Caballeronia sp. LZ062: one gene and its partners. The protein of the gene in region 3 interacts with the protein of the main gene of each other region in a pairwise test. Links are inferred from orthologs where the notes say so. Each region holds a gene or a part of one and is shown on either strand. Other genes may lie near its edges.

Region 1 (5,190 bases), 870 kb from region 3 along the record:
CGTTCGCGTGCCGGAATCTGTTCGAAGTCACCGCTGACGACATTCGGGCGCTCGGCCGCTTCGACAAGTTCCTGATCGATCCGCCGCGCGAAGGCGCGCTCGCGGTGTCGAAGGCGCTCGCGGACATCGCGCAAAGCGGCGACGACGCGATTCTGCCGAAGCGCATCGTCTACGTGTCCTGCAATCCGGCGACGCTCGCGCGCGATGCCGGCCTGCTCGTGCACGAGGCCGGCTACCGGATGAAGGGCGCGGGCGTCGTGAACATGTTCCCGCATACATCGCACGTCGAATCGATTGCGCTGTTCGAGCGCGACTGACGCGTCGCGCGTTTCAGCAGGCAAAAAAAACCGGCCCGAAGGCCGGTTTTTTTTGTCTCAGCGAAGCGTTCCGCGATCAGTTGCGGTTGCCGCCGAAGATGCCGAGCAGCGCCAGCAGGTTCGTGAAGACGTTGTACAGATCGAGGTAGATGGCGAGCGTCGCGCTGATGTAATTCGTCTCGCCGCCGTTCACGACGCGCTGCACGTCGAACAGCATGTACGCGGAGAAAATCACGATGGCGAGCACGGAGATCGTCATCATCAGCGCCGGCAGTTGCAAGAAGATGTTCGCGAATGCGGCGAGCAGGATGACGATCACGCCCATGAACAGGAACTTGCCGAGGCCCGAGAAATCACGCTTGCTGACGGTCGCGATGGTCGCCATGGCCGCGAAGATCACGCCCGTGCCGCCGAACGCCATCATGATGAGCTGCGGCCCGTTCGAGAAGCCGAGTATGAAACTCAGCAGACGCGAGAGCATTAGGCCCATGAAGAACGTGAAGCCGAGCAGGACGACCACGCCCATGCCGCTGTTCTTCGTCTTTTCGATCGCGAACATGAAGCCGAACGCGATGGCGAGGAAGGCGATGAAGCTCATCGCCGGGCTCGTGGCGGCGAACAGCGAAAAGCCTGTCGCGACCCCGATGTACGCGCCGAGCACTGTCGGCACCATGGAAAGCGCCAGCAGCCAGTAAGTATTGCGCAGCACCTTGTTGCGCACCTCGACCGAGGTGACGGCGCCAGTGCGGCCGAAGCCGTAGGGTGATTCGTTCATGGTTTCTCCTTGCTCCAATTGTCCGTCGTTCAGTTGTACCGCGACATTCTGGTTACATGGGATCGTAACGTCGCTCTCTTAAGCCAAAATTAGTACCGCAATGGTGCACGGCCGATTCCATTGCGATACCGCGTTTTGCTCCAATATGGCCGCGGCGCGCGCAGAATTCAATGCTTGCCCGCTCTATTTCAGAGCCTGTATGCAGCCAGCCTACGCATGCTTTGATCCTTACGGCGTCGTAAGGTTTCAATCGCAATCATACATCGCTTCGTGCTACAATTGTCGATTCGTTTTAATCCGTAAACCGTTCATTTTTTGGAGTTTTTCATGGCGATCGAGCGCACCCTGTCGATTATCAAGCCGGACGCAGTGGCAAAGAACGTTATCGGCCAGATCTACAGCCGTTTCGAGAACGCTGGTCTGAAGATCATCGCGTCGCGCATGGTTCACCTGTCGCGCGCCGACGCGGAGAAGTTCTACGCGGTGCACGCCGCGCGTCCGTTCTTCAAGGACCTCGTGGAGTTCATGGTGTCGGGTCCGGTCATGATCCAGGTGCTGGAAGGCGAAAACGCAATCGCACAGAACCGCGACCTGATGGGCGCCACCGATCCGAAGAAGGCTGACAAGGGTACGATCCGCGCCGATTTCGCCGACAGCATCGACGCGAACGCCGTGCACGGTTCCGACGCTCCGGAAACGGCGCGCCAGGAGATCGCGTTCTTCTTCCCTGAAGTGAACGTCTACTCGCGTTAATTCATGTGTTGGTCGCCGCGCCTGTCAAAGGGCGCGGTCAAACGCGCCTCAGCACAAGAATAGCTGCAAAAAAAGTTGTGAATAAGCAGGAATTTGGCGCGAACGGTCCCGGGCGAATGTCCGGGCTTCGCAATCTGGAAATGGCAGAACTCGACATGACGAGCAGCAGCACCGTCAATCTTCTCGATCTCGACGCCGCCGGGCTGGTCGCTTACTGCGGTAGCCTCGGCGAAAAGCCGTTTCGCGCCAAGCAATTGCAACGCTGGATCCATCAATTCGGTGCCGACGACTTCGACGGCATGACGGATCTCGCGAAATCGCTGCGCGAAAAACTCAAGGGCCGCGCCACGCTGGCGATGCCCGACATCATTCGCGACCACGTTTCCGCCGACGGCACGCGCAAGTGGCTGATCGACGTCGGCAACGGCAACGCGGTCGAAACCGTGTTCATCCCCGAAGAGACGCGCGGCACGCTTTGCGTGTCGTCGCAGGCGGGTTGTGCGGTCAACTGCCGGTTTTGCTCCACCGGCAAGCAAGGCTTTTCCCGCAATTTGACGACCGGCGAGATCATCGGCCAGTTGCGCATGGCGGAGTTTGCGTTGCGCAAGTCGCTCGGCCGCGAAGTCGGCGGGCCGGGCAAGGGCGAGCGCGTCGTCACCAACGTCGTGATGATGGGCATGGGCGAGCCGATGCTCAACTACGACGCCGTCGTGCCGGCGATGCGCCTGATGCTCGACGACAACGCTTACGGCCTGTCGCGCCGCCGCGTCACGCTCTCAACGTCCGGCGTCGTGCCGATGATGGACCGGCTCGCGGCGGATCTCCCCGTGGCGCTCGCGGTGTCGCTGCACGCGCCGAACGATCCGCTGCGCGACATGCTCGTGCCGCTCAACAAGAAGTATCCGTTGCGCGAGCTGATGGCGGCCTGCCAGCGGTATCTGAAGGTCGCGCCGCGCGACTTCATCACGTTCGAGTACTGCATGCTGGACGGCGTGAACGACAGCGAGGCTCACGCCCGCGAATTGCTCGCGGTGACGCGCGACGTGCCGTGCAAGTTCAACCTCATTCCGTTCAATCCGTTCCCGGAATCCGGCCTTACGCGCTCGAAGAACGAGCAAATCAAACGGTTCGCGCAGGTGCTGATCGACGCGGGCGTCGTCACGACGGTGCGCAAGACGCGCGGCGACGACATCGACGCGGCATGTGGTCAGCTCGCCGGTGCGGTGCAGGATCGCACGCGGCTCGCCGAGCGCACGAACCGCTCAGGAAGCAAGGTGATCGAGGTGCGCGCGGTCTGACGGGATCGCGGCTGCCCGGGCGTCGACATGGCGCGACGGCCGCGATCAGGCAGCGACCATGAAGCGAACGCCGCGCGAAGGCGAACATTTTGTTATAAAGCGGTCTGCAACGGCGCCAGGGTTGTATCGTTCAGTGCTTTGGAAACTGACGGCGCAGCAGCGCAATATAAAAGAATCGATGCGAGGAATTTGGGATGAGTGAGCCGCAACACCCGACGCCTTTCGGCAGTCATACCGACGAAATGTCCGGCGATCAGCATGATGCCCGGACGCGAGTCGGAGGGGCGGCATCGCGCGAAAGCCAGCCGGTGACGCTGGACTCGCTGCAGGCAGTCGGCGCGCGTCTCGCGCAGCTCCGAAGCGCGAAAGCATGGTCGATCGACGACGTTTCGGCCCGGCTCAAGGTGTCGCCGCAGAAGCTTGCCGCGCTCGAAGAGGGCGATATCAGTCAATTGCCCGACCGGACGTTCGCCGCGGGCATCGTGCGCAGCTACGCCAAAATCCTTGGTGCCGACCCGGCGCCGTTCACGCAGGCGTTCCGCCGCGATGGCATGCCGGTCGAGCACAATCTGAAGGTGCCGGCCTCGTCCGGCGCGGGATTGCCGCGCGGCCGTGTGTCCGTGCCGCTCGGTAATTCGTCGGGTCGCAAGCGTTCGTGGCTGTGGGGCGTTCTGGCAATCGTCGCGGTGCTGGCAGTGCTCGTGATGTGGCACACCGGTGGCGATTCGTCGGCATGGCTCGCGCGGATCAAGTCGAGCACGGGCGCGGGAGTCGCCGCGACGTCGGGCGACAAGCCCGCGGCGTCGCAAGTCGCGACGCCCGACGAAGCCGCCGCCGCGAATACCGGCGAGGCGTCGCTGCCCGAAGTGGCGGCCGCGCCCGGCGAGCAGCCGATGCCGCGTCCGCTCGGCACGAACGCGCTGCCGGCGTCGTCCTCGACGATCACGGCGGTGCAGGCTGCAAGCGCTCCCGCAACGACCGCACCGGCGCCGAAGGCAGCATCGGCGGCTGCGGCTGCGGCTTCGGCGGCGACGGTCGCAAGCACCGGCAAGGGCGCGAACGCCGTCGAACTGAAAGTGAAGGAAGATAGCTGGTTCAGCGTGCGCGGCAAGGACGGCAAGGAAGTGTTCTCCGGCCTCGTGCGTGCGGGCAGCACACAGCGTGTTCAAGGCGAGGCGCCGTTCAAGGTGACCGTCGGAAACGCGCGAGGCGTCGAATCGCTGTCGGTGGACGACGAGCCCGTCGACGCCAAGAAGTATTCTTCCGCTCGCGGAAACGTCGCGCGCTTCTCGCTGCCGTAAGGAAATCATGCGGGCGGCTTGAGGCCCCGCGCGACGCGCGGACAAGTCAGGGGCGTCTCGGTATTGGCCGTGACGCCCGTTCGAGGTTCCATTCAAGCAACTTCCGCTGCCTTGCAGCGCCCCGGTTGCCATAGGGTTTTTCGATGCAATCCGAAGCTCAATCCCTGATCAGCAGCAAAGTGTGTTCGACCGAGCCGGTCTTCGGCGGTCCGTTGCCGCGCCGTTCGTCCCATGCAGTGGACGTGCGCTGGGGCGGCCAGCTCGTGACCATCGGCGGCGACGCGCCCGTTCGCGTCCAGTCGATGACCAACACCGATACGGCCGACGCCATCGGCACCGCGATCCAGATCAAGGAACTCGCGCAAGCCGGCTCCGAACTCGTGCGCATCACGGTGAATACGCCGGAAGCCGCGGCCGCCGTCCCGCATATTCGCGAGCAACTCGACCGCATGGGCGTGACCGTGCCGCTCGTCGGCGACTTCCACTACAACGGCCACTTGCTGCTGCGGGATCATCCCGCGTGCGCCGAGGCGTTGTCGAAGTATCGGATCAACCCGGGCAACGTCGGTCAGGGCGCCAAGCGCGACACGCAATTCGCGCAGATGATCGAAGCGGCCATCCAGTACGACAAGCCGGTGCGTATCGGCGTGAACTGGGGCAGTCTCGATCAGGACCTGCTCGCGCGCATGATGGACGAAAACGCCGCGCGCGCCACGCCGTGGGAGCTCCAGAGCGTGATGTACGAG
Region 2 (5,387 bases), 2.4 Mb from region 3 along the record:
ACTCCCGATGCCGATGGTGCCTTGCGGTGCCAGTCGGTCGCGCGCTGAAACGCGTCGGCGACCTGGAGCATCCGGGCTTCGTTGAAATAGTTGCCGACGATCTGCAGACCGACCGGACGATTCGCATTCGCGCCCGCGCCGAAGCCGCACGGCACGCTCATGCCCGGCAGGCCCGCGAGGCTCACGGAGAGCGTGTAGATGTCGGCGAGGTACATCTGCACGGGATCGTCGGTCTTCTCGCCGAGATTCCACGCCACCGACGGCGCAACCGGCCCCATGATCACGTCGCACTGCCTGAACGCTTCCTGAAAGTCTCGCGCGATGATGCGGCGAATCTTCTGCGCCTGCAGGTAGTACGCGTCGTAATAGCCGTGCGACAACACATACGCGCCGACCAGAATCCGGCGCTTCACTTCCGGCCCGAAGCCTTCGGCGCGCGACTTCTTGTACATGTCGAGCAGGTCCTTGTACTCCGCCGCGCGATGCCCGTAGCGCACGCCGTCGAAGCGCGACAGATTGGACGAAGCCTCCGCCGGCGCGATGATGTAGTACACGGGAATCGAAAGCTCGGTCTTCGGCAGCGACACTTCGACGAGCGTGGCGCCGAGCGCTTCGTATTGCTTCAGCGCCGCGTCGATAGCGGCGCGCACGTCGTCGGCCAAGCCCGCGCCGAAGTACTCCTTCGGCATGCCGATGCGCAGGCCTTTCAAAGGCTTGTCCGCATCTTCGCTCCAGTTCTTGCCGAGATAGCGCGTGTAATCCTCGTTCTCGCGTTGCAGGCTCGTGGAGTCGCGGTCGTCGAAGCCGCCCATTGCGTTCAGCAGCAGCGCGCAGTCGGCGGCGGTTTGCGCCATCGGGCCGCCCTGATCGAGCGACGACGCGAACGCGATCATGCCGTAACGCGACACGCGCCCATACGTCGGCTTGATGCCGGTGATACCGGTGAACGACGCGGGCTGGCGGATGGAGCCGCCCGTGTCGGTGCCGGTGGCGGCCGGCGCGAGGCGCGCGGCGACAGCCGCCGCCGAACCGCCGGATGAACCGCCCGGCACGGCCTTCACGTCCCACGGGTTCTTCACTGCGCCGAAGTACGAGTTCTCGTTGGACGAGCCCATGGCGAACTCGTCCATGTTCGTCTTGCCGAGACACACCATGCCCGCGCGGTTCAGTCGCTCGACGACGGTGGCATCGAACGGGCTCGCGTAGTTCTCCAGCATGTGGGAGCCGGCCGTCGACGCCCAGCCGCGCGTGACGAACACGTCCTTGTGCGCGATCGGCAGGCCGGCGAGCGGCCCGGCGTTGCCCTGCGCGATGCGCGCGTCGGCGGCTTTCGCCTGTTCCAGCGTCAGTTCCGGATTCACGCCGATGAACGCGTTTAGGTCCTTCGCGGCTTCGATGCGTTGCAGGTACGACTGCGCCAGCTCGACGGCGGAGATTGCCTTCGAGTCGAGCGCGGCGCGCAGTTCGGTCAAGCTTTTCTGATGCATTGCAGTTCCCTGATGAGCGCGGCGCTTCACGCCACGCGCGAGATCATTGTTCCGATGGGCCAATGGGCCGATGCGCGACGCTCACTCGATCACCTTCGGCACGAGATAGAGCCCGTCTTGCACGGCCGGCGCGCAACGCTGGAACTCTTCGCGCTCGATCCGCTCAGAAACAGCGTCGTCGCGCAGTCGCAGCGCGACCTCCTCGATGGCATCGATAGGATGCGCGAGCGGCTCGATGCCGGAGGTGTCGACCGCCTGCATCTGCTCGACGAGACCGAAGAAGTCGTTGAGCCGCGCAAGCGTCGGTTCTGCCTCGTGGTCGGGCAGTTCCAGCCGCGCGAGATGCGCAATGCGTTTAACGTCGGTCAGGGTCAATGACATGGGATCACCGGAGAAAAACATGAACAACTCCCACGCCGAAAAGGTTCGCTGTAACAGTCAGTTACGAACCTGGCGGAAAGCCGTCGAAGCGGGGCCGAGGATGGCAAAAAGTGCCGTCCTTTTCCTATAGAAACCCCCAAATTATAAGGTATCATTACACGTTCGACCCACATCCGGATCGACCTGTCAGCGGCTTTCTCCCTGAATCGATGCATCTCGAGAAACGTTTGCGTGGCATGTTCAATTCCGCGGTAGATTTCTGCTCGGATTTGCATTCACGGCGGCCCGTTTCGCCGTCCCGGCAAACCGTTATTTTTTCCGCTGCCGTCCCCGGCGCTCTTAGCGAGGCACGGCTACCCAGCGAGACAGGATTTTTGAATGTTCGGCTTTTTGCGCAGCTATTTTTCCAACGACCTGGCGATTGACCTCGGCACCGCCAACACGCTGATCTACATGCGCGGCAAGGGCATCGTCCTCGACGAGCCGTCAGTCGTCTCCATCCGTCAAGAAGGCGGCCCGAACGGCAAGAAGACCATTCAGGCTGTCGGCAAGGAAGCGAAGCAAATGCTCGGTAAGGTGCCGGGCAACATCGAAGCCATTCGGCCGATGAAGGACGGCGTGATCGCCGACTTCACCGTCACCGAACAGATGATCAAGCAGTTCATCAAGACTGCACACGAATCCCGCATGTTCTCGCCGTCGCCGCGCATCATCATCTGCGTGCCGTGCGGCTCCACTCAAGTCGAGCGCCGCGCCATCAAGGAAGCGGCGCACGGCGCGGGCGCATCGCAGGTGTATCTCATCGAAGAACCCATGGCGGCCGCAATCGGCGCTGGCCTGCCGGTCTCGGAAGCAACGGGTTCGATGGTCGTGGACATCGGCGGCGGCACCACGGAAGTCGGCGTCATCTCGCTCGGCGGCATCGTGTACAAAGGTTCCGTGCGCGTGGGCGGCGACAAGTTCGACGAAGCCATCGTCAATTACATCCGCCGCAACTACGGCATGCTGATCGGCGAACAAACCGCTGAAGCCATCAAGAAGGAAATTGGCTCGGCGTTCCCCGGCTCGGAAGTGAAGGAAATGGAAGTCAAGGGCCGCAACCTGTCCGAAGGCATTCCGCGCAGCTTCACGATTTCGAGCAACGAAATCCTCGAAGCCCTCACTGATCCGCTGAACCAGATCGTTTCGTCCGTGAAGATCGCGCTGGAACAGACGCCGCCGGAACTCGGCGCGGACATCGCCGAGCGCGGCATGATGCTGACGGGCGGCGGCGCGCTCCTGCGCGACCTCGACCGCCTGCTCGCGGAAGAAACCGGGCTGCCGGTGCTCGTCGCCGAAGATCCGCTGACCTGCGTAGTGCGCGGTTCGGGCATGGCGCTCGAGCGCATGGACAAGCTCGGCAGCATCTTCTCTTACGAGTGATCGCCGGCTTCGGCGTCTCGCGTTCGTCTATCGACGCGTCGCCGAAGCGCACGCCAAAGCATGCCGCGTAACGCGACGCGCGCACGGCCCGGCACCCGTCCGGGCCTTTGTCGAAACAGCGTAGGGCAGGTCCCGCCACAAGCGAAACAGCCTGCAGCATCATCCACCCGCTCACGCCCTCGGCGCTGACCATGGAATACAGTCCGCCGCCACTCTTCAAGCAAGGCCCTTCGGCGCTCGCACGCCTCATCTTCTTCGTGGTGCTGGCCATCGCGCTGCTGGTCACGGACGTCCGCTACAACACACTCGAAATCGTGCGCGGCATGCTCGGCGCCGGGCTGTACCCGCTGCAGCGCGCGGCGCTCGTTCCGCGCGACATTTTCATGGGCGCAGCCGATCTCGCCGTCACAAGCGCGACGTTGCGCAGCGAGAACCGCAAGCTCGCCGACAAGAACCTCGAACTGTCCATCAAGGCCGGCGACGCTGCACAACTCAACATCGAGAACGCGCATCTGCGCGCGCTCCTGAACCTGCAATCGCGCGCGACCACGCAGACCACGCCCGCCGAAATCCAGTACGACACGCGCGATCCGTTCACGCAGAAGGTCGTCATCGGCAAGGGCTCACAGCAGGGCATTCAGGACGGCGCGCCTGTCGTGGATGAAGAAGGCGTGATCGGACAAGTCACCCGCGTCTTTCCGCTGCAATCCGAAGTCACGCTGCTGACCGACAAGGATCAGGCCGTGCCGGTGCAGATCGCGCGCACGGGGCTGCGCAGCGTCATCTACGGCACGCCGAAAGGCGATACGCTCGACTTGCGCTTCGTGCCGATCAGCGCGGACGTGCAGGCCGGCGACCAACTCGTGACGAGCGGACTCGACGGCGTGTATCCGCCGGGGCTCGCGGTCGCCGAGGTGCTGCGCGTCGACAAGCAGGCGGACACGGCGTTCGCACGCGTCGTCTGCGTGCCGGTCGCGGCGGTGCGCGGCGCGCGCCAACTTCTCGTGCTTCACTACAACGTCAACGTGCCGCCCAATCCGATCGAAGTCGAAGCGGCCGCTGCGGCCAAGGAAGCGAAGGAAAACAAGGGCAAGAAGAAGTCTGCGCCGAAGGCGGCTGCGGGCGCGAGCGCGCCGGTTGCCGCATCCGCGCCGGCAAGCGCGTCGGCGGCTGTGGCTGCGTCGGCGCCCGCCGCGAAGGCAGCCGCGCCGAAAGCGGCATCGAGCGCATCGGCCAAATCGGGCAAGAAGGCGCACGCGCCGAAACCTGCTTCGTCCGGAGCCGCGCGATGAACCGTCCGCAGTACATCCTTCAGCCGGTCAATCCGTACTTCATCACGTTCAGCCTGGCCGCTGCGTTCCTGCTGAACCTCGTGCCGTGGGGCCGACTCGTCGGCGTGCCGGACTTTGTCGCGCTCGTGCTGCTTTTCTGGAACGTGCAGCAGCCGCGCAAGGTCGGCATGGGCATCGCGTTCCTGCTCGGGCTCTTGATGGACGTTCATAGCGCGAACCTGCTCGGCGAGCACGCGCTCGCGTACACGCTGTTGTCCTACGGCGCGATCACCATTCACCGGCGCGTGCTGTGGATGTCGCTGCCGGTGCAGACGTTCGTCGTCGCTCCGCTGCTGATCGGCGCGCATCTCGTGCCGTTCATCATCCGTCTGATGACCGGCGCGGCGTTCCCCGGCTGGAGCTATCTCACGAACGGATTCATCGAGGCACTGCTCTGGCCGGTCGCGAGCTTCCTGCTCCTCATGCCGCAACGGCGCGCAGCCGATCCCGACGACACGCGCCCCATCTGAGCGCCGCGCGCGACACGGCGGCCAAAAATCGCCCGCGCGCCGACTACACTTGAATCGCGAAAGAAGCGCGAACCACTCGCGAAACCTGCATGACCGAAATCAAGAACACCGAGCAACAGTTGTCGAAGTTCCGCCTGCGCGTCGCGGCGGCGGGACTGTTCGTGTTCGTCTGCTTCGGCCTGATCGGACTGCGCTTTCTCTATCTGCAGGTCTGGCACTTCAGCAAGTACTCGTTGCAGGCGAACGAAAACCGCATCTCCGTGGCGCCCATCGTGCCGAACCGCGGCATCATCACG
Region 3 (5,319 bases):
CATGCGCGAAACCGAACGTGCGAGCGCGCGCAATCTCGCGCACATACGACGTGGTCGCGAAATCGACTTCCAGCGCCTGCCCGGTTTTATCGACGGCGGGATGGCGGAAATCGATGGTAAAGCTCAGTTTGAAGCCGAAATACGGTTCGAGACGCGCGAATTTATCGCCATCGCGCACTTCGACAGGCTTCTTCACCTTGATGAATTTCTTCGGCGCGTTCTGCTCTTCGATACCCGCCGACTGAATGAGAAACACGAACGAAGACGCGCTGCCGTCCATGATCGGAATTTCCTCGGCGGTCACATCGACGTACAGATTGTCGATGCCCAGGCCCGCGCACGCCGACATAAGGTGCTCGATAGTCGACACGCGCGCGCCGTCCTTCTGCAGCACGGACGCGAGCCGCGTATCGCCGATTGCCATGGCGGACGCGGGAATGTCGACCGGCTGCGGCAGGTCGATACGAGAAAACACGATGCCCGTTCCAACCGGTGCCGGGCGCAGCGTCAGATCGACCTTGCGGCCGGAATGAAGCCCGATTCCCACGGTTTTGACGACGGTCTTGATTGTTCGCTGCTTCAACATAATTTTTTTTTTCCGATAGCAATTCCCAATAAAGAGAATTAATCGTTCATTGAATTCTAATAGATCGAAGTATACTCCATTCGGAGTGAGCCGTCCCAAACGAAGTGGTATCAACTGTTTCCCCGTGTTACGCCGCGACGCAGGGACAGTCAAGTAGAACGGGCCGATGGCCGGAATGGAGGCATTTCCGGTCATCGGCCCCAAGTTGCCGCCGAATGCGAGGGCGTCTTCAAGCGTTGCGCAAAGACAACGCGACGCCGGTGCACTCAGCTCAACGTCGCCAGGATGCTGCGAGCGTCGCTGACTTCGAACTTTCCGGGCGCTTCGACAGCGAGCGTCTTGACCACGCCATTGTCGACCACCATCGCGTAACGCTGAGAACGGATTCCCATGCCACGCTCGGATAAATCCTGATCCAGTCCGAGTGCCTGAGTGAAACGCGCACTGCCGTCCGCCATCATCCTCACCTTGCCCGCGGCTTGGAGATCGCGTCCCCACGCGTTCATGACGAACGCGTCGTTGACGGAAACGCACCAGATTTCGTCGATGCCGGCGGCCCGGAATTCATCCGCCGCCTCGACATAACCCGGCACGTGTCTGGCGGAACACGTCGGCGTGAATGCGCCCGGCAATCCGAAGATCACCACGCGCTTGCCGGCCGTCCGCTCGCGCACCGCGAACCCGTTCGGTCCCACGGCACAGCCCTCGCTCGCCACTTCGATGAACTCGAAGAGACGCACATCAGGCAACGTTTCACCCACTTCGATCATGCTCGATCCTTCCCTCGTCAGTGCTCGAACATCCTTGCGATTACATCGTCCCGCAGTTCTTGCCTCGCATTCCTCGACGATTCAGGCTTCATTTGCTCGTCGGCAAATTCGTGGAGGTCGGCTGGCCACGGCCTGGCGTCTGATGCTGACGCGGCCTTGGACAGTCGCCCCACGCGAAACCTGCGTCGCCGGCTCACGCCGGGCGCGTGCCTGCGGTGGCTGCATTGCTCTTGCTAACTAGCGAGCAACGAGCACAGCGCGACTTCAGTCCGCTTGCTTGCGCAGGAACGCCGGGATGTCGTACGTATCGACGCCCTTTTCCTGCAATGCCTGCACGTGCGATGCCGCCGTTTCGCGCGACGAACGCCACACAGCCGGCGTGTCCAGCGAACCGTAATCCGTTGCCTGACCGTGCTGCGGCGCATACGTGTTGTGCGACGCGTGCGCGACCGGCTGATTGTCTGTGCCCGTGCGCAGGAGCGTCATCGGCGCTTGCTGCTGCTTCTTCGCCGCGCGGCCGAGGCCCGTTGCGACCACCGTCACGCGCAGGGCGTCGCCCATTGCGTCGTCGTACACCGCGCCAAAGATCACGGTTGCGTCGTCAGCGGCGTAGCTCTTGATGGTGTTCATCACTTCGCGCGTTTCGGAGAGACGCAGCGAACGGCTCGACGTGATGTTGACCAGCACGCCACGCGCACCCGACAGATCGACGCCTTCGAGCAGCGGGCTCGCCACCGCCTGTTCAGCCGCGAGACGCGCGCGATCGACGCCGGCGACGGTCGCCGTGCCCATCATCGCCTTGCCCTGCTCGCCCATCACGGTCTTCACGTCTTCGAAGTCGACGTTCACGAGACCATCGACGTTGATGATTTCCGCAATGCCCGCGACAGCGTTGTTCAGCACGTCATCTGCGCACTGGAAGCACTTGTCCATCTCGGCGTCGTCGCCCATCACCTCGAAGAGCTTGTCGTTCAACACGACGATCAGCGAATCGACGTGATCCTCCAGTTGCTGCGAGCCGGCTTCCGCCACGCGCATACGGCGGCCGCCTTCGAATTCGAACGGCTTGCTCACGACGCCGACCGTCAGAATGCCCATTTCCTTCGCGATCTGCGCGACCACGGGCGCAGCGCCCGTGCCCGTGCCGCCGCCCATGCCCGCGGTGATGAACACCATGTGCGCGCCGCGCAGTGCATCGGCGATACGCTCGCGCGCATCTTCAGCCGCTTCCTTGCCCTTCTCCGGCTTGGCGCCTGCGCCCAGGCCGGTCATGCCCAGCTGCAACACGTGCGGCGCGCGCGAACGTGCGAGCGCCTGTGCGTCGGTGTTCATCACGATGAAATCGACGCCCTGCACACCCCGGTTGATCATGTGCTGAACGGCATTGCCGCCCGCACCACCAACTCCGACCACCTTGATGATCGTTCCGTTGGTTTCCGTTTCCAGCATTTCGAAATCCATGTTGCCTCCGTCAAGAATGAAGATCGGCGTTATCCGGAGAGAGATCGGGCAACCTCTCGCCGCGCGCTAGCCGCCGGTACCGGCGCGAATTATATTCATTACTTAAATACGTTTGTTTCGTACTGCTCTGTTCCGCGCAAGCTTCAGAAGTTTCCGAGGAACCAGTCTTTCATTCGTGTGAGCACTTGCCCCATCGATCCGTTCTGCACTGCGACCTTGCGTCCGCGCATACGCTGCGAGCGTCCTTCGGCGAGCAGGCCCATGGCGGTCGAATAGCGCGGGTTGCGCACGACGTCCGCGAGACCGCCTGCGTACTCCGGCACGCCGATGCGCACCGGTTTCAGAAAGATGTCTTCGCCGAGTTCGACCATGCCGGGCATCATCGCCGCGCCGCCGGTCAGCACCACGCCGCTCGACAGCAGCTCTTCGTAGCCGGATTCGCGCACGACCTGCTGCACGAGCGAGAACAGCTCTTCGACGCGCGGCTCGACCACCGCGGCCAGCGCCTGACGCGACAGCGTGCGCGGACCGCGTTCGCCGAGACCCGGCACTTCGATCATCTCGTCGGGGTCCGCGAGCGCCTGCTTGGCGATGCCGTACGTCACCTTGATGTCTTCCGCGTCGGGCGTCGGCGTGCGCAGCGCCATCGCGACGTCGCTCGTGATCTGATCGCCCGCGATCGGAATCACCGCCGTATGACGAATCGCGCCTTCGCTGAAAATGGCGATGTCGGTGGTGCCGCCGCCGATATCGACGAGCACGACGCCCAGTTCCTTTTCGTCCTCGGTCAGCACCGCGAGCGACGACGCAAGCGGCTGCAGGATGAGGTCATTCACTTCGAGCCCGCAGCGGCGCACGCACTTCACGATGTTTTGCGCCGCGCTCACCGCGCCCGTGACGATATGCACCTTCACTTCGAGGCGAATGCCGCTCATGCCGATCGGCTCGCGCACGTCTTCCTGACCGTCGATGATGAATTCCTGCGTCAGGATGTGCAGCACCTGCTGATCGGTCGGAATGTTGATCGCCTTGGCCGTTTCGATCACGCGAGCGACGTCCGTCTGCGTGACTTCCTTGTCCTTGATCGCGACCATGCCGCTCGAATTGAAGCTGCGAATGTGGCTGCCCGCGATGCCGGTGAAGACGTTCGTGATCTTGCAGTCCGCCATCAGCTCGGCTTCTTCAAGCGCGCGCTGAATGGATTGCACCGTTGCCTCGATGTTGACCACGACGCCTTTCTTCAACCCCTTCGAGTCGCTCTGACCGAGTCCGATCACCTCGTAGTGGCCTTCGCCCTTCAGTTCGGCGACGATCGCGACCACCTTCGACGTTCCGATGTCGAGGGAAACCAGCAGGTCTTTGTAGTCTTTGCTCATAGCGTGCTCATGCCTGTGATGTCTGCTTACTTCTTGGCCTTGTCGGTGTCGTTGATGAAGCGCATGCCGGCGGCGCGTATCGCGAAGCCGTTGGGGTACCTCAAATCCGCATATTCGATCTCCTTGCCCCACCGCCCCGTCACCGATGCCCACGACGCGACGAAACGCTTGCAGCGGTCATACAGCGTGTCCTGATTGCGCTCGCGGCCCAGTTCGATCTGCGTGCCGTTCGAGAGCTTCACGGTCCACGCGAAACGCGGCGAGAGCGTGACTTCCTCCGGCTGCGCGTCGAGCGGCGCAAACCATTTCTGGAAGTCGCGATACCGCGCGACCACTTCCTTCGCCGTGCCGTCGGGACCGTCGAACGCGGGCAGATCGTCGTCGAGCTCACCCTGATTCGCGGTGAATAGCTCGCCGTCCACGCTCACCAGCTGGTCGCTGCCCCACGTGCCGAGCGGCTTGTACTCTTCCAGCGTCACCGCGATCGCGTTCGGCCACACGCGGCGCACGCTCGCTCGGCGCACCCACGGCATTTGTTCGAACGCGGTCCGCGCGGTGTCGAGATCGACGGTGAAGAAGTTGCCCTTCAGGTGTCCTACGACGCTCGCCCGCACCGTCGGCGAATTGATGTGCGAGGTGTCGCCGTCGATCTGAATCTCGCGCAGCCGGAACTCGGGACGCTGGATCGCATAGACGCCCGCCGCGCACAGCAGCATCAGCACGAGCATGGCGTGCAGCGCGCTGGCGGCAAGATTCATCTGGCGAACGTTGTTCCACATGTTTGCGCTTCGTCAGTTCTTGAGGGTGAGGGACAGCACCTTCACAACGAGGTCCTTGTAGCTGATGCCGACCGCACGCGCCGCTTTGGGCGGCAGCGAGTGATCCGTCATGCCCGGCGCCGTGTTCACTTCGAGGAAGTACGGGTTGCCGTCGGCGTCCAGCATGAAATCGGCGCGGCCCCAGTCCGTGCAGCCGAGCATGTCGAACGCGCGCTGCGTCAGTTGCTTCATGCGCGCTTCTTCAGCGTCCGTCAGGCCGCACGGAATCAGATACTTCGTGTCGTCGGCGACGTACTTCGCGTGATAGTCGTAGAACTCGCCCGCCGGAATGATCTTGATGACCGGCA

What was found. Proteins that work in one complex are often made in the same cells at the same time.
Region 1: the proteins of ftsZ (region 3) and rlmN interact in binary tests that used the Escherichia coli proteins (3 or more experiments, as listed by UniProt). The link is inferred for Caballeronia sp. LZ062 from one-to-one orthologs.
Region 2: the proteins of ftsZ (region 3) and P9239_RS17570 interact in binary tests that used the Escherichia coli proteins (3 or more experiments, as listed by UniProt). The link is inferred for Caballeronia sp. LZ062 from one-to-one orthologs.

What each region holds. Positions count from the first base shown.
Region 1 is NZ_JARTWB010000002.1:972,497-977,686, forward strand. The notes cover bases 1,278-4,071. They hold rlmN (23S rRNA (adenine(2503)-C(2))-methyltransferase RlmN), read left to right. Parts: upstream 1,278-2,000; coding sequence 2,001-3,143; downstream 3,144-4,071. Other genes in these bases: ndk (nucleoside-diphosphate kinase), read left to right, coding at 1,420-1,845; P9239_RS10655 (RodZ domain-containing protein), read left to right, coding at 3,338-4,071. Outside these bases: 23S rRNA (uracil(1939)-C(5))-methyltransferase RlmD, read left to right, coding at 1-317; P9239_RS10640 (Bax inhibitor-1/YccA family protein), read right to left, coding at 394-1,092; more of P9239_RS10655, read left to right, coding at 4,072-4,444; ispG (flavodoxin-dependent (E)-4-hydroxy-3-methylbut-2-enyl-diphosphate synthase), read left to right, coding at 4,588-5,190.
Region 2 is NZ_JARTWB010000002.1:2,459,075-2,464,461, forward strand. The notes cover bases 1,278-4,268. They hold P9239_RS17570 (rod shape-determining protein), read left to right. Parts: upstream 1,278-2,246; coding sequence 2,247-3,290; downstream 3,291-4,268. Other genes in these bases: gatA (Asp-tRNA(Asn)/Glu-tRNA(Gln) amidotransferase subunit GatA), read right to left, coding at 1,278-1,487; gatC (Asp-tRNA(Asn)/Glu-tRNA(Gln) amidotransferase subunit GatC), read right to left, coding at 1,569-1,868; mreC (rod shape-determining protein MreC), read left to right, coding at 3,482-4,268. In the rest of the region: more of gatA, read right to left, coding at 1-1,277; more of mreC, read left to right, coding at 4,269-4,582; rod shape-determining protein MreD, read left to right, coding at 4,579-5,091; mrdA (penicillin-binding protein 2), read left to right, coding at 5,181-5,387. UniProt on the Escherichia coli protein: Forms membrane-associated dynamic filaments that are essential for cell shape determination. Acts by regulating cell wall synthesis and cell elongation, and thus cell shape.
Region 3 is NZ_JARTWB010000002.1:105,526-110,844, reverse strand. What follows is about bases 720-3,642. They hold ftsZ (cell division protein FtsZ), read right to left. Parts: upstream 2,818-3,642; coding sequence 1,621-2,817; downstream 720-1,620. Other genes in these bases: ftsA (cell division protein FtsA), read right to left, coding at 2,961-3,642; P9239_RS06550 (peroxiredoxin), read right to left, coding at 853-1,356. Outside these bases: lpxC (UDP-3-O-acyl-N-acetylglucosamine deacetylase), read right to left, coding at 1-586; more of ftsA, read right to left, coding at 3,643-4,193; P9239_RS06535 (cell division protein FtsQ/DivIB), read right to left, coding at 4,220-4,972; P9239_RS06530 (D-alanine--D-alanine ligase), read right to left, coding at 4,985-5,319. UniProt on the Escherichia coli protein: Essential cell division protein that forms a contractile ring structure (Z ring) at the future cell division site. The regulation of the ring assembly controls the timing and the location of cell division.